Regions from separate parts of the Gordonia ajococcus genome, predicted to be linked through region 2. Evidence: riboswitches for the same ligand, from Rfam matches in the RefSeq annotation. Region 2 holds a riboswitch; the other holds the start of a gene.
What was found. A riboswitch is a leader RNA that binds a small molecule or an ion and turns the genes downstream of it on or off. The one in region 2 is predicted to bind thiamine pyrophosphate.
Positions count from the first base shown of each region.

Region 1: it holds a riboswitch for thiamine pyrophosphate, as region 2 does, so the genes downstream of both, thiO (glycine oxidase ThiO) here and thiC (phosphomethylpyrimidine synthase ThiC) in region 2, are expected to answer to the same signal.

Region 1 is NZ_CP052884.1:4,645,036-4,651,124, forward strand. Features, by position in the region: gene GAA2_RS20980 (ABC transporter permease) at 1-742, opposite strand, end outside; gene GAA2_RS20985 (ABC transporter ATP-binding protein) at 739-1,707, opposite strand; gene GAA2_RS20990 (thiazole synthase) at 1,772-2,593, opposite strand; gene thiS (sulfur carrier protein ThiS) at 2,586-2,786, opposite strand; gene thiO (glycine oxidase ThiO) at 2,789-3,865, opposite strand; TPP riboswitch at 3,859-3,968, opposite strand; gene thiE (thiamine phosphate synthase) at 4,016-4,717, shown strand; gene GAA2_RS21010 (hypothetical protein) at 5,170-5,547, shown strand; gene GAA2_RS21015 (NUDIX hydrolase) at 5,611-6,089, opposite strand, start outside.
Region 2 is NZ_CP052884.1:512,618-518,706, forward strand. Features, by position in the region: gene thiC (phosphomethylpyrimidine synthase ThiC) at 6-1,697, opposite strand; TPP riboswitch at 1,688-1,802, opposite strand; gene GAA2_RS02315 (GNAT family N-acetyltransferase) at 1,986-2,333, shown strand; gene GAA2_RS02320 ((2,3-dihydroxybenzoyl)adenylate synthase) at 2,398-4,056, opposite strand; gene GAA2_RS02325 (salicylate synthase) at 4,206-5,549, shown strand; gene GAA2_RS02330 (acyl carrier protein) at 5,599-5,847, shown strand; gene GAA2_RS02335 (acyl-CoA dehydrogenase family protein) at 5,860-6,089, shown strand, end outside.

The DNA.
Region 1 (6,089 bases), 960 kb from region 2:
TGGTCACGATGATCGCGATCGACAAGAGGATCGCGGTGAACGTGGCGAAGTACACCAGCGAGCCAAGGGCATTCCAGTGAAAGGTGTCGTTCCCACCGGACAGGAAGTTCCACCCGTTGAGGAAGGGCAGGAACGGCGTGATGTTCTCACCGATGCGCGGGAGCACCGAGAGGATGCGTTCGAACGCGAACATCCAGCCCAACACGATGGCCACCGCGCCGGCGGAATGCCGGACCAGCGCACCCACCGCGAGCCCGATCAGCGCACACAGCATCGCGAACACCGGCGTGCCCCAGAGCTGTCGTACGGTGTCCGGCCCACCGAGCGCGATGCCGTTGCCGGTGAGCGCCTGCCCCAGGACCACCCCGAGGAGACCCACGACCGCTGCCACCACGAAAGTGAGACCGCCGAACACCACGGTCTTCGCGAGAATCACCAGCGGCCGTCGGGGGGTCGCGGCGAAAGTCGTTCGGATGGTGCCGAATCGGTATTCGGTGGTGACACCGAGGACGGCCATGATCGCGAAGATCGCCACGCCGAACTGGTTCACGCCGACCAGATAGTCGATGGTCCGGGTGTCGACCGACGCGGGGTCGGCATAACCACCGGACAGCAGCCAACCGAGCAGCGCCGCAACGCCGATGCCGAACACGACCACCATCGCCAGGCACCAGTACGGGGACCGGGTGCTCGTCAGTTTGATGCGTTCGGCGTCGATCGCCGCAAGCGCCGGGCCGATCATCGCCGACCCCCTTCCGGAGTGGGAGAACCGGATTCGACGGGCCGGAAACCGTCGCCCCCGTGATAGTCGACGGCGTGTGCGGTCATCGACATGAACACCTCCTCCAGCGAGGCCGACTCGGCGGCGAGTTCGTGCAGCGTCACACCGGTCGCCGCCGCGATGTCACCGACCCGGTCGGTCGTCGTGTCGGGCACCCGCATCACCGGCCGCCCCTGGGCGTCGGGCGCACCCGGTGCCGGCGCGCGTCCGGCCTCCACCAAGGCGGTGTGCAACCTCTCGAGTTCGGGTCCGCGCACCCGCACCGACTGCCGTGCCCTTCCGGTGAACTCGCCGACCGAACAGTCGGCGATCAGTCGTCCACGCCCGATGACCACGAGATGGTCTGCGGTGAGCGACATCTCGGTCAGCAGGTGGCTGGAGACGAGTACGGTGCGTCCTTCAGCGGCCAACTGCCGCATGAACCCGCGTATCCAGACGATGCCCTCGGGATCGAGCCCGTTGACCGGTTCGTCGAACAGCAGGGTGTGCGGGTCGCCCAGGAGCGCACCGGCCAGTCCGAGCCGCTGCGACATGCCGAGTGAGAATCCGCCGGCCCGTTTGCGGGCCACCGACGTCAGTCCGACCGTCTCGAGCACCTCGTCCACCCGGGACACCGGAATCCGGTTGCTCGCCGCGAGCCACCGCAGATGTGACCGCGCGGTGCGGTTGGGGTGAACCCAGTGTGCGTCGAGCAACGCACCGACCTGACGGAGCGGATGGTCGAGGTCGCGGTACTGCACGCCGTTGATGGTCGCGGTCCCCGAAGTGGGGCGGTCGAGACCCAGCATCATGCGCATCGTCGTCGACTTACCCGCGCCGTTGGGCCCCAGAAAGCCGGTGACCCGTCCCGGGTTCACCTCGAACGTGAGATCGTCGACCGCGCGCTGACTCCCGAAGTCCTTGGTCAGATTCGTTACCCGCAACACGACACGACCATAGCCGCCCGCCCTTCGAGCGGGATGGCTCCTCTCGCCGAGAACTCGATTCGGGTCACGCGTGATCGGGCATCGGTGACGACGCCTGCGCCCAGAACCTCTTGGGAATCCGCCCTGCCCGCGCCGCGAGGCGGCCCGCGATCACCGCATGCCGCATCGCCGAGGCCATCCGCTCGGGATTCTCCGCACGTGTGACCGCGGTCGCGAGAAGCACCCCGTCACAACCGAATTCCATGGCGAGGGCCGCATCGCTGGCGGTACCGATACCCGCGTCGAGGATGACCGGGAGCGGGTCGTCGGAGGCGGTCGCACAGTGGTCGACGATCATCTCGATGTTGTGCGGGTTGAGGATTCCCAGTCCGGTGCCGATCGGCGAACCGAGCGGCATCACCGCGGCGACACCGAGGTCGGCGAGTCGCGCGGCGAGAACCGGGTCGTCGTTGGTGTAGGCGAGCACCACGAAGCCGTCGGCCACCAACGAGGCCGCGGCGTCCACGAGTTCGACGGCATCCGGCATCAGGGTGCGCTCGTCGGCCACCACCTCGAGTTTCACCCAGTTCGTCTCGAACGCCTCCCGGGCCAGCTGCGCGGTGAGCACCGCCTCGGCGGTGGTGTGGCAGCCGGCGGTGTTGGGCAGGACCGCGATGCCGAGACGGCGCAGCAGGTCGAAGACACCGGTCCCGGACGCGGCGTCGACGCGACGTACCGCCACGGTCGTGAGTTCGGTTCCCGACGCCACGAGGGCCCGCTCCAGGCTCGCGAGGTTTGTCGCGCCACCGGTTCCGGTGATCAGACGAGAAGAGAACTCGCGGCCGCCGATCCGGAGCGGGTCGGCGTCGGAACCGCCGGCGACGTCGACGACCTCGGACTCAGCCACCCTGCACCGCTGTCACGATCTCGACGACCGCGCCCGTGGTCATCGTGTGCTGCGACCACTGTCCGCGCGGGACGACCGCACCGTCGACGGCCACCGCGATCCCCCGGTCCGGTAGGCCGAGGCGGGCGACGACGTCCCCCACCGACACGTCGTCGCCGACGTCGAGGTTCTCTCCGTTCACGGTGATGGTCACGGTCATGCTCCTTCCAGAATTCCCAGCACGTTGTCCGCGGTGCCCGGCGCGAGGACGATGCCGTTGCGCCCGTGTCCGGTCGCGACCACCGTGCGGTCGTCGACCCGCTTCACGATCGGTAACCCGTCGGCGGTGCACGGCCTCAGTCCGGCACCCGCCTCCACCAGCTCGTAGGTGCGCAGACCCGGCATCACCTCGATGGCGTCGGCGAGCAGATCGGCGACACCACCCGCCTGCGGGGTGCGGTCCCCGAAGCCGCCGGCCTCGTATTGCGTTGCGCCGACCACGATCCCGTCCTCGCGTGGCACCAGGTACACCGCTCGGCCGTGGAGCCGGGCACGGACCACGTGCCCGGGCGGCGGCACCGACCACCGCGTCCGGCGCAGTCTCAGGATCTCCCCTTTCGCCGCGTGGAGCGGCACGTCGGGAAGCAGTTCCGCCGTGCCGAGTCCGGCGGCGAGAAGGATCTGGTCCCGCGGGCCGGCATGTTCGTGGACGTCGGCCAGGCTGCCCACCCGCGCCTCGGTGAATCGCACCCCCGCGGCGGCCCCTACGCTGCGCAGGGTCGCCAGCAGACGACGGTTGTCGATCGACCACTCGCCGACCGCCCGGTAGCCACTGACGAGCCGCGAACTCAACGACGGCTCCAGCGAACGGATCTCGCGACCCGTGACCGTGCTGAGCGTGGCGTCGGTCCGCGGTTGTTCGGCCCAGACGAAGTCCGCGAGATGCTGCAGGTACTCGGCGTCGGCGGCGGACGCGGCGACGAACAGGGAATCGGTGGCCGTGACGATCGTGGGGTCGCCGAGCCGCTTCACCAGCGTCGGCCAGCGCCGCACCGACTGCACCGACATCGCGAGCGCCGCTTCTTCACCCGGATGCCCCTCGCCGAGCGAACCGAGCATGCCGCCCGCCACCCACGACGCCCGCTCCTCGTGCCCGGCGTCGACGACGCGGACCTGCCAGCCCGCATCGGCGGCAGCGAGCGCACAGGTCAGACCGATCACGCCACCGCCGACGACGGTCAGCGCACGGTCGGGCTGCTCCGGGTGGGGTTGTTCCTCGACAACATGGCTCACGCCAGATCACCTTCCTTCGCCGGAATGACCCGGATCAGGTTCGACGGTCAGCGGAGGGTCCGCACTCTCAGCCCGGCCGGTCCGGGCTCCCGTGTGTTCTCGCGGTCCACCCTACGCCCGGCCCGCACCGACGCGGCTAGCCTGGTCGCCGTGACGACTGCCCCCGAATCGCGTGCTCGCGAACTGCGCCGCCGCCTGGACTCCGCCCGGCTCTACCTGTGCACCGACGCGCGGCGTGAACGCGGCGACCTGCTCGAGGTCGTGAACGCCGCCCTCGCCGGCGGCGTCGACATCGTGCAGCTTCGCGACAAGGGGTCACCCGGGGAGAAGAAGTTCGGCACTCTCGAAGCCCGCGAGGAGCTCGAGATCCTCACCGCGATGCGGGACGTCGTCGACGCCCACGGCGCATTGCTCGCGGTCAACGACCGCGCGGACATCGCCGCACTGTCGGGCGCCGACGTCCTCCATGTCGGACAGGGTGACCTGCCGCCACGGGTCGCGCGCCGGATCGTCGGCCCCGACACGATCATCGGTGCATCCACCCACGACCCCGGGCAGGCCGCAGCAGCGGCCGCCGACCCCGACGTGGACTACTTCTGCGTCGGCCCGTGCTGGACCACCCCCACCAAACCGGGTCGGACCGCCGCCGGCCTCGATCTGGTGTCGACGACCGCCGTTGCGATGTCGGAACCCGGGACTCCGCACAAGCCGTGGTTCGCCATCGGCGGCATCGATGCCCCGCGGGTGCCGGAGGTGACCGCGGCCGGAGCGCGCCGCATCGTCGTGGTCCGGGCGATCACGGCCGCCGCCGACCCTGCCGCGGCGGCCGCGGAGCTCCTCGCACGGCTGTAGCACCCGGGTCCGGAAAACCGCCCCGAGAAACCGCCCCGGTAAAGCGCCCTCCGGGGCGGCGCCACGTGCATATCGTCACCGGTCACGCTCTGGAGGGCGTGTTCCAGGGGTCGATTTGAGGGGCGGATCTCCGGGGCAGATCTCAGGCGCGAAACCCGTTTGCCGCCCTCGCCACCGAGGGCTATTCTGGACCGATCATGATGTGGATCAAGCGCGCGCTCGTAACCCGCCGCAGCGGGGTCTGATTCTGACCGACCCCCCGCTGCGGGTCGGTTGCGCGCTCTTGTCGGTCATCTCTTCTTCGACCGAAATCGGCTTTCGAGATGCATCCTCTTCATCTGCCTCACCCATCCTTCTCACGACACGGACACGCGACCGCGCCGTCGGCCGACCCCATCACCGAACACTTCGGCCGTCCGCTGCCCGCGGGTATGCGCGAGGAGGTCATCGGGATGAGCTGGCAACGATTCACCGACGAATATGCGAGCGGCGGCACCATCCGGCTCGGATCGTGGTCGGTCGCACCGACCCGTCAGGACCTCGTCGAATGCCGCGCGACCATCGCGATCGCCGATCGCATCATGTCGTGCAGCGCCGTCGCCGCCGGACCGCTCGGCGCGATGACCTCGATCCTCTACGACCTCGGCGCGCCGGTTCAGATACTGCGGCTGCACCAGCGCGAACTCGACGGTTCGATCGCCACCTTCCTGCTGTGTGAGAACAACGGCAGGCAGGTGTGGGCCTTCGGCGAGGGCAGCACCGGGGACGAGGCGAACATCGCGGCACTGATCTCCGGCGCGAACCGGCTGCTCGGACCCGCGGCGGCGTGAAGCCCGACCTGTGAAGTTCGGCGTCGTGAGGTCCGACGGTGTGAAGTTCGACGGGCCGAACCGCTATCCCTGCGGGTCGAGCGCCGCGATCCGTTCGCGCAGCGTGGGCCAGGCCAGACCGAACGCCGGGTGCAGCGGGAGCTGATCGACGTGCTTCTCCTCCACCCAGCGCAGTTCCGTCGACTCGAAGTTGGCGATCGTGCGCACCGGCTCGTCTGTCTCGGCGATGACCGTCGTGTAGGTCCAGCCGCCGGGTGATTCGTGGGTGATGACGGCGGCGACGACCCGAAGGTCCTCGCCGTTGATGCCGGCTTCTTCCTCGGCTTCCCGAATCGCGGTATCGATGGCGCCCTCGTGCGAGTCCCGGGCGCCGCCGGGCAGCGCCCAGGTACCACCCTGATGCGACCACGCGGCGCGATGCTGGAGCAGAACGCCCGTCACGCCGTCGGCCAACGGCGCCCGGAGCAGCAGACCTGCTGCGCCGTGAACACCCCAATACCGTGAACCGTCGGGATCGATCACCCAGCCGTCGCCGTCTCCGC
Region 2 (6,089 bases):
GCCGGTCACGCGGAACCGCCTCGACTGGCCTCGAGGGGCAGGTACACGCGGTTGCCGCCCTCGGCGAACTCGGCCGACTTCGCGGCCATGCCCTCGGCGATCTTGCGGTCGATGTCCTCGGCGGTCACCAGGTTGTTCTCCTCCGCGTAGGCGCGCACGTCGGCGGAGATCCGCATCGAGCAGAACTTGGGACCACACATCGAGCAGAAGTGAGCTGTCTTCGCGGGTTCGGCCGGCAGGGTCTCGTCGTGGTACTCGCGGGCGGTGTCCGGGTCGAGGGCGAGGTTGAACTGGTCGATCCAGCGGAACTCGAAGCGCGCCTTGCTCAATGCGTCATCACGTTCCTGTGCCCGGGGATGCCCCTTCGCGAGGTCTGCGGAGTGGGCCGCGATCTTGTACGTGATGACGCCGACCTTCACGTCGTCGCGGTCGGGCAGCCCGAGATGCTCCTTGGGCGTCACGTAACAGAGCATCGCCGTTCCCGCCTGGGCGATCATCGCCGCACCGATCGCGGAGGTGATGTGGTCGTAGGCGGGTGCGATGTCGGTGGCCAGGGGACCCAGTGTGTAGAAGGGTGCCTCTTCGCAGAGTTCTTCCTCCAGGCGCACGTTCTCGGCGATCTTGTGCATCGGGATGTGTCCGGGTCCCTCGATCATCACCTGCACGCCATGGGATTTGGCGATGGTGGTGAGTTCGCCGAGGGTGCGCAGTTCGGCGAACTGGGCTTCGTCGTTGGCGTCCGCGATCGACCCCGGCCGTAGTCCGTCGCCGAGGGAGAAGGTGATGTCGTAGCGGCGGAAGATCTCGCACAGTTCGTCGAAGTGCGTGTACAGGAACGACTCCTCGTGGTGAGCCAGACACCAGGCGGCCATGATCGAACCGCCTCGGGAGACGATTCCGGTGACCCGCCGGGCGGTCAGCGGCACGTAGCGGAGCAGGACCCCGGCGTGCACCGTCATGTAGTCGACTCCCTGCTCTGCCTGCTCGATCACGGTGTCGCGGTAGATCTCCCACGTCAAGGCGACCGGATCGCCGTTCACCTTCTCGAGTGCCTGATAGATGGGCACGGTGCCGACCGGTACGGGGGAGTTGCGCAGGATCCACTCGCGCGTGGTGTGGATGTCGGCGCCGGTCGAGAGGTCCATGATCGTGTCGGCGCCCCAACGCGTGGCCCACACCATCTTCTCGACCTCGTCGGCGATCGAGCTGCGCACCGCCGAATTCCCGATGTTCGCATTGATTTTCACCGCGAACCGCTTGCCGATGATCATCGGCTCCGATTCGGGGTGACGATGGTTGGCCGGGATCACCGCGCGACCGATGGCCACCTCGGAGCGGACGAGTTCGGCGTCGACGCCCTCACGCGCGGCGATGAACCGCATCTCGTCGGTGATGATCCCCGCTCGTGCCCACGCGAGCTGGGTGCTCGCGCCGTCGATCGGTTCCGGGCGGTGCCACGAGTCGCGGGTCTTCGGCAGTCCGCGCTCCACATCGATCTCGGTTTCGGTGTCCGTGTACGGACCCGAGGTGTCGTAGACGTCGAGGTGTTCGCCGTTGGTGAGGTGGATCCGACGCTGCGGTACGCGGAGATGATCGACGGCGAGGTAGTGCTTGGAACTGCCCTCGATCGGTCCCGTGGTCAGTCCGCCGTCTTCGAAGGTTGCAGTGGTGGGTGTGGTGGATACACGTGTGCCCATGATGGTCTCCCTACGCCGGCATTACCCGGACAGGTTCGAGCGGTCGGCGACCGCCCGTCGCCATCTCAGCCCTCGGTCATCGTGAGAGCCCCCGCGGTGTGTAGTTGTGTTGCGCTCGCCACCATACAACGTCCGCGGAGCAGCCACCCGATGCCAGGCAGATCGAGACCCTTTCTCAGCAGTTACGGATCCGTAAGGTAGGGTGTGACCCTAGTCACAGGGGGCCGAACGTCAAGAAGTGGCGTGATGCCGGTGACCCGCAGACGGTGACGACATGAGGAGGTGTAGGTGCTACGCAAGAACCGGCATCGACCGCCGCAATCGGCGAGGTCCATCCTGCAGCAGATCGCTCAGGTGGTGCACAATCCCGACCGCGAACGGTTCGAACTCTGGGTTGCGGGCGATCTCGTCGGCGTACTCGGCTATTCGATGGAGACCGTCGACGGCCAGACGACCATCACCGTTCTGCACACCGTGCTCTACGACGAGTACACCGGCCACGGGCTTGCGACGCGTCTCACCCGGACGGTCATCCATTTCGCCCGTGAACACAACGCGCGGATCCGGCCGGTGTGTTCGTTCACCAAGGACTACCTCGACCATCACCCGGGAATCGTGGAGCTCGCGCCCGTGTGAGGTTTCGACAGGCTCAACCAGCGGGAAGGGCGGCTCAACCAGCGGGAAGGGCGGCTCAACCGGCTCATCCCGCCAGCAGCGTCGTACGCAGGACCTTCTTGTCGATCTTGCCGACGGCGGTGACGGGCAGGGACCGCACGATGCGGACCACGTCGGGGAGCTTGAACGACGCGAGGCCGCGGTCGGCGAGGAACGTGCGGAGCGCGGCCAGTTCGAGCGGCTGGGCCGGCGGATGGTCGTGGGAGAGCACGACCGCGGCGCAGATCTTCTCACCTAGCGCATCGTCGGGCAGCCCGACCACCGCGACCTGTCGCACCGACGGGTGTGCGAGCAGGTTCTCCTCGACGTCGTCGGCAGCGACGTTCTCGCCGGCCCGGACGACGGTGTCCTTGATGCGGCCGGTCACCGACAGGTGTCCGGAGGGCAGGCGGGTCACCTTGTCCCCCGATCGGTAGAAGCCGTCGGGGGTGAAGGACTTCTCGTTGTGGGCGTCCGCCCGGTAGTACCCGCGGATCGTGTACGGGCCGCGCACCAGCAGTTCGCCCTCTTCGCCGTCGGGAACGTCGGCGCCCTGGTCGTCGACGACGCGCACCTCGTCGAACTCGGACATCGGTGAACCCTGCACCTCGTGGACGAGATCGCGCGGTTCGTCCGGCCGGGTGTAGCAGATGAGCCCCTCGGCCATGCCGAACACCTGCTGGACCACGTCGCCGAGCGCCTCGTCGAGCGCGACGGCGTCGGGGTGGGCCAGCTTGGCGCCGCCGACCTGGAGGAGTCGCAGGGAGCTGATGTCCGCGGGTTCCCACTCGGTCGCCGCGCACCACAGCTGCGCGAGGGCGGGGACCAGCGCGGTCACCGTGACGCGGTGGCGTTCGATGAGGTCGAAGGTGTGGTCGGGGCTGGGGTTGTCGGTGAAGACGACGTGGCCGCCGACGCCGAGGACGCCGAGGATGCCCGGGCAGCACAGCGGGAAGTTGTGGGCCGCGGGCAGCGCGACCAGGTACGTGTCGTCGGCCGTCAGGTTCGCGACGTCGCTCGACAGTCGCGCATTGAGGTCGTAGTCGTCGTGGGTGCGCGCGATCAGTTTGGGCAGACCGGTGGTGCCGCCCGAGACCAGGAACAGCGCCGGGAGACCGGGATCCGGCGGGGACGGGAGGTCGACCGCGGCGGGGTCCGTATCCGGTGCGGCCCGGAACGGACCGGGATCGCCGGAGATGAACACGTGCTCGACGTCCGGGACGCGGGATTGCAGCTCGGTGGCGAGATCCCGGAAGTCGAAGCCGCGCCGTCCGTCCTCGCCGATGTAGGCGACGGCCCCGGCGCCGGCCGCGAGGTGGGCGATCTCGGTGATCCGGTGGGCGGGCAGGGTCATCACCGGGGCGATGCCCGCGCGGAGCAGACCGAACAGGTTCACGACGAAGTCGAGGGAGTTGTTCTGCTGCAGGACGACGCGTTGTCCGGGCCGGAGTCCGGCCTCGACGAAACCTGCCGCACGACGCAGCGAGGCGGCACGCAGGTCGGAGTAGCTGAGCGTCCGCGGTCCGTCGGTCGACGCATCGGTGACGGCCGGCGCCTCGGGGATGCGATCGGCACTGGCGTCGAAGCTCGCGAACAGCGGGAGGCCGCGGAACAGTCCGGCGTCCCGGTAGCGCTCGGCCTGGACGTCGGCGTACGGGGTGAAACCGTCGAGCAGGTCGGTCACTCGGTCCAGATGCGTCTGCATGGGACCCATTCAAACACAGGCAGGATAGGGTAACCTTACCGATCGGTCGCTGATGTGAGCCACGCCATCGATCGTAGAGTTGTTTGCTTAGGCTGTCCTAATATCTCTAAGATCACTGGCGCTGCCGCCCACGACCGGAGGACAAGGACATGTCGCTGACGACCGATTCGCGAACCCCGACGCTCGACGCTGCGGGGCCCGGTCCGGCGACGCCGGTCAGCGACTCCGCTGCCGCCGAGATCTCGGCGGCCTGGGCGGGTTCGGGCGAGTTCGGCGACCACGTCGTCTACGAGCGCAACCGTCGCTGGACTTTCGCCGCGGGCGTCCGTGCGCGTGTGATCGTCACGCGCAGCGAGGTCATCGTCGACGACCGGGGGCGCCGGACGACCACTGCGTGGCACGGCGACCCGGCAGATGCTCTCGCCGCGGCGACGGAATCCCTGTCGATCGCCGACTGGCGTCTCTACGGCTGGGTCGGTTTCGACTTCTGCGCGCCGTACCACGGCATCCTCGACCGTGTTCCCGACGACACGGTCCTCGCGCATCTGATCGTTCCCGAGTTCGAGGCCTTCGTCGACGCGGATGGCGTGGACACCGGCACCGCCGATCCCGATCGAGCACGTCGTCTCCTCGAGATCGCCCTCACGGCAAGCGCTCCCGGCGAGTCGCGCCCGGTCGATGTGCGAGTCGACTCGGAGGACTACCGCAGTCGCGTCGCCACCGCCGTCGCCGAGATCGCCGCCGGACGCTATCAGAAGGTCATCCTCTCCCGCGTCGTCGACATCCCGTTCCCGGTCGACATCCCCGCCACCTACGCGCGGGGTCGCGCGGACAACACCCCGGCGCGTTCGTATCTGCTGTCGCTCGGTGATCTCGCGGCCGCCGGATTCAGTCCCGAGCTCGTGGTCGCGGTGCACGGCGACCGGACGGTGGTGACCGAACCTCTCGCGGGTACAAGGGCTTTCGGAATCTCGACCGAGCGTGATGCCGCCGCCCGCGCCGAGCTTCTGGGTGACGCCAAAGAGGTCGCCGAGCACGCGATGTCGGTTCGTGCCTGCTTCGACGAGATCGCGTCGATCTCGGCCGCGAGCACGACTGCGGTGAGCGAGTTCATGGAGGTGCGTGAGCGGGGCAGCGTCCAGCACCTGGCCTCCACCGTGAAGGGCACTCTCGCTGACGGCGAAACATCTTGGCGCGCACTCGAAGTCGTTTTCCCATCGATCACCGCTTCGGGGGTTCCGAAGACCCCGGCCGTCGAGGCCATCGACCGGCTCGAGTCCCGGCGTCGCGGCCCGTATTCCGGTGCGATACTCGTCGCGTCGTCGTCGGGGGAGCTCGAGGCGACCCTCGCACTGCGTACCGTCTTCGCGACCGGGGGCAAAGCGTGGCTGCGCGCCGGTGCCGGCATCGTCGCGCAGTCGACACCTGAGCGCGAGTTCGAGGAGACCTGTGAGAAATTGGGCAGCGTCGCGCCCTATGTCATCCCACGCTGACCACCCGTTACATCCGACCCAACACCATCGTCACCTCAGGAGTGATCACATGTCCGACAACATCACCGAAGCGCTACAAGGAATCCTCGCCGAGGACCTCGACCTCGCGCTCGGCGACGTCACCCGCGAGTCGAGGCTGATCGACGACCTGGGGCTCGACTCGGTGGCATTCGCCATCGGTGTCGTGGCGATCGAGGAGCGTCTCGGCGTGAAGCTCACCGAACGTGAACTCGTCGAATCCACGACGGTCGGAGATCTCGAAGACCTGGTCCGCTCGAAGGCCGGAACACCGGCCTAGGGGGTGTGGGGGATGAGTGTGGACACCGGAGTGCAGACGTTCGAAGAGTTGCTCGACGACGCGTTCGACGAGAAGGTCACCGCGTGGACGGCGCAGGCCGAGAGGGATCATCGATTTCCCCGTCCGTTGCTCGAACATCTCGGCGAGGCAGGGGTTTTCACCCGGAAGTGGGAGGATCGCAAGCTCACCGACCTCCATGACCACTTCGCCTTGGGCCGTCGTCTCGGATCGCTGGGCTCGGC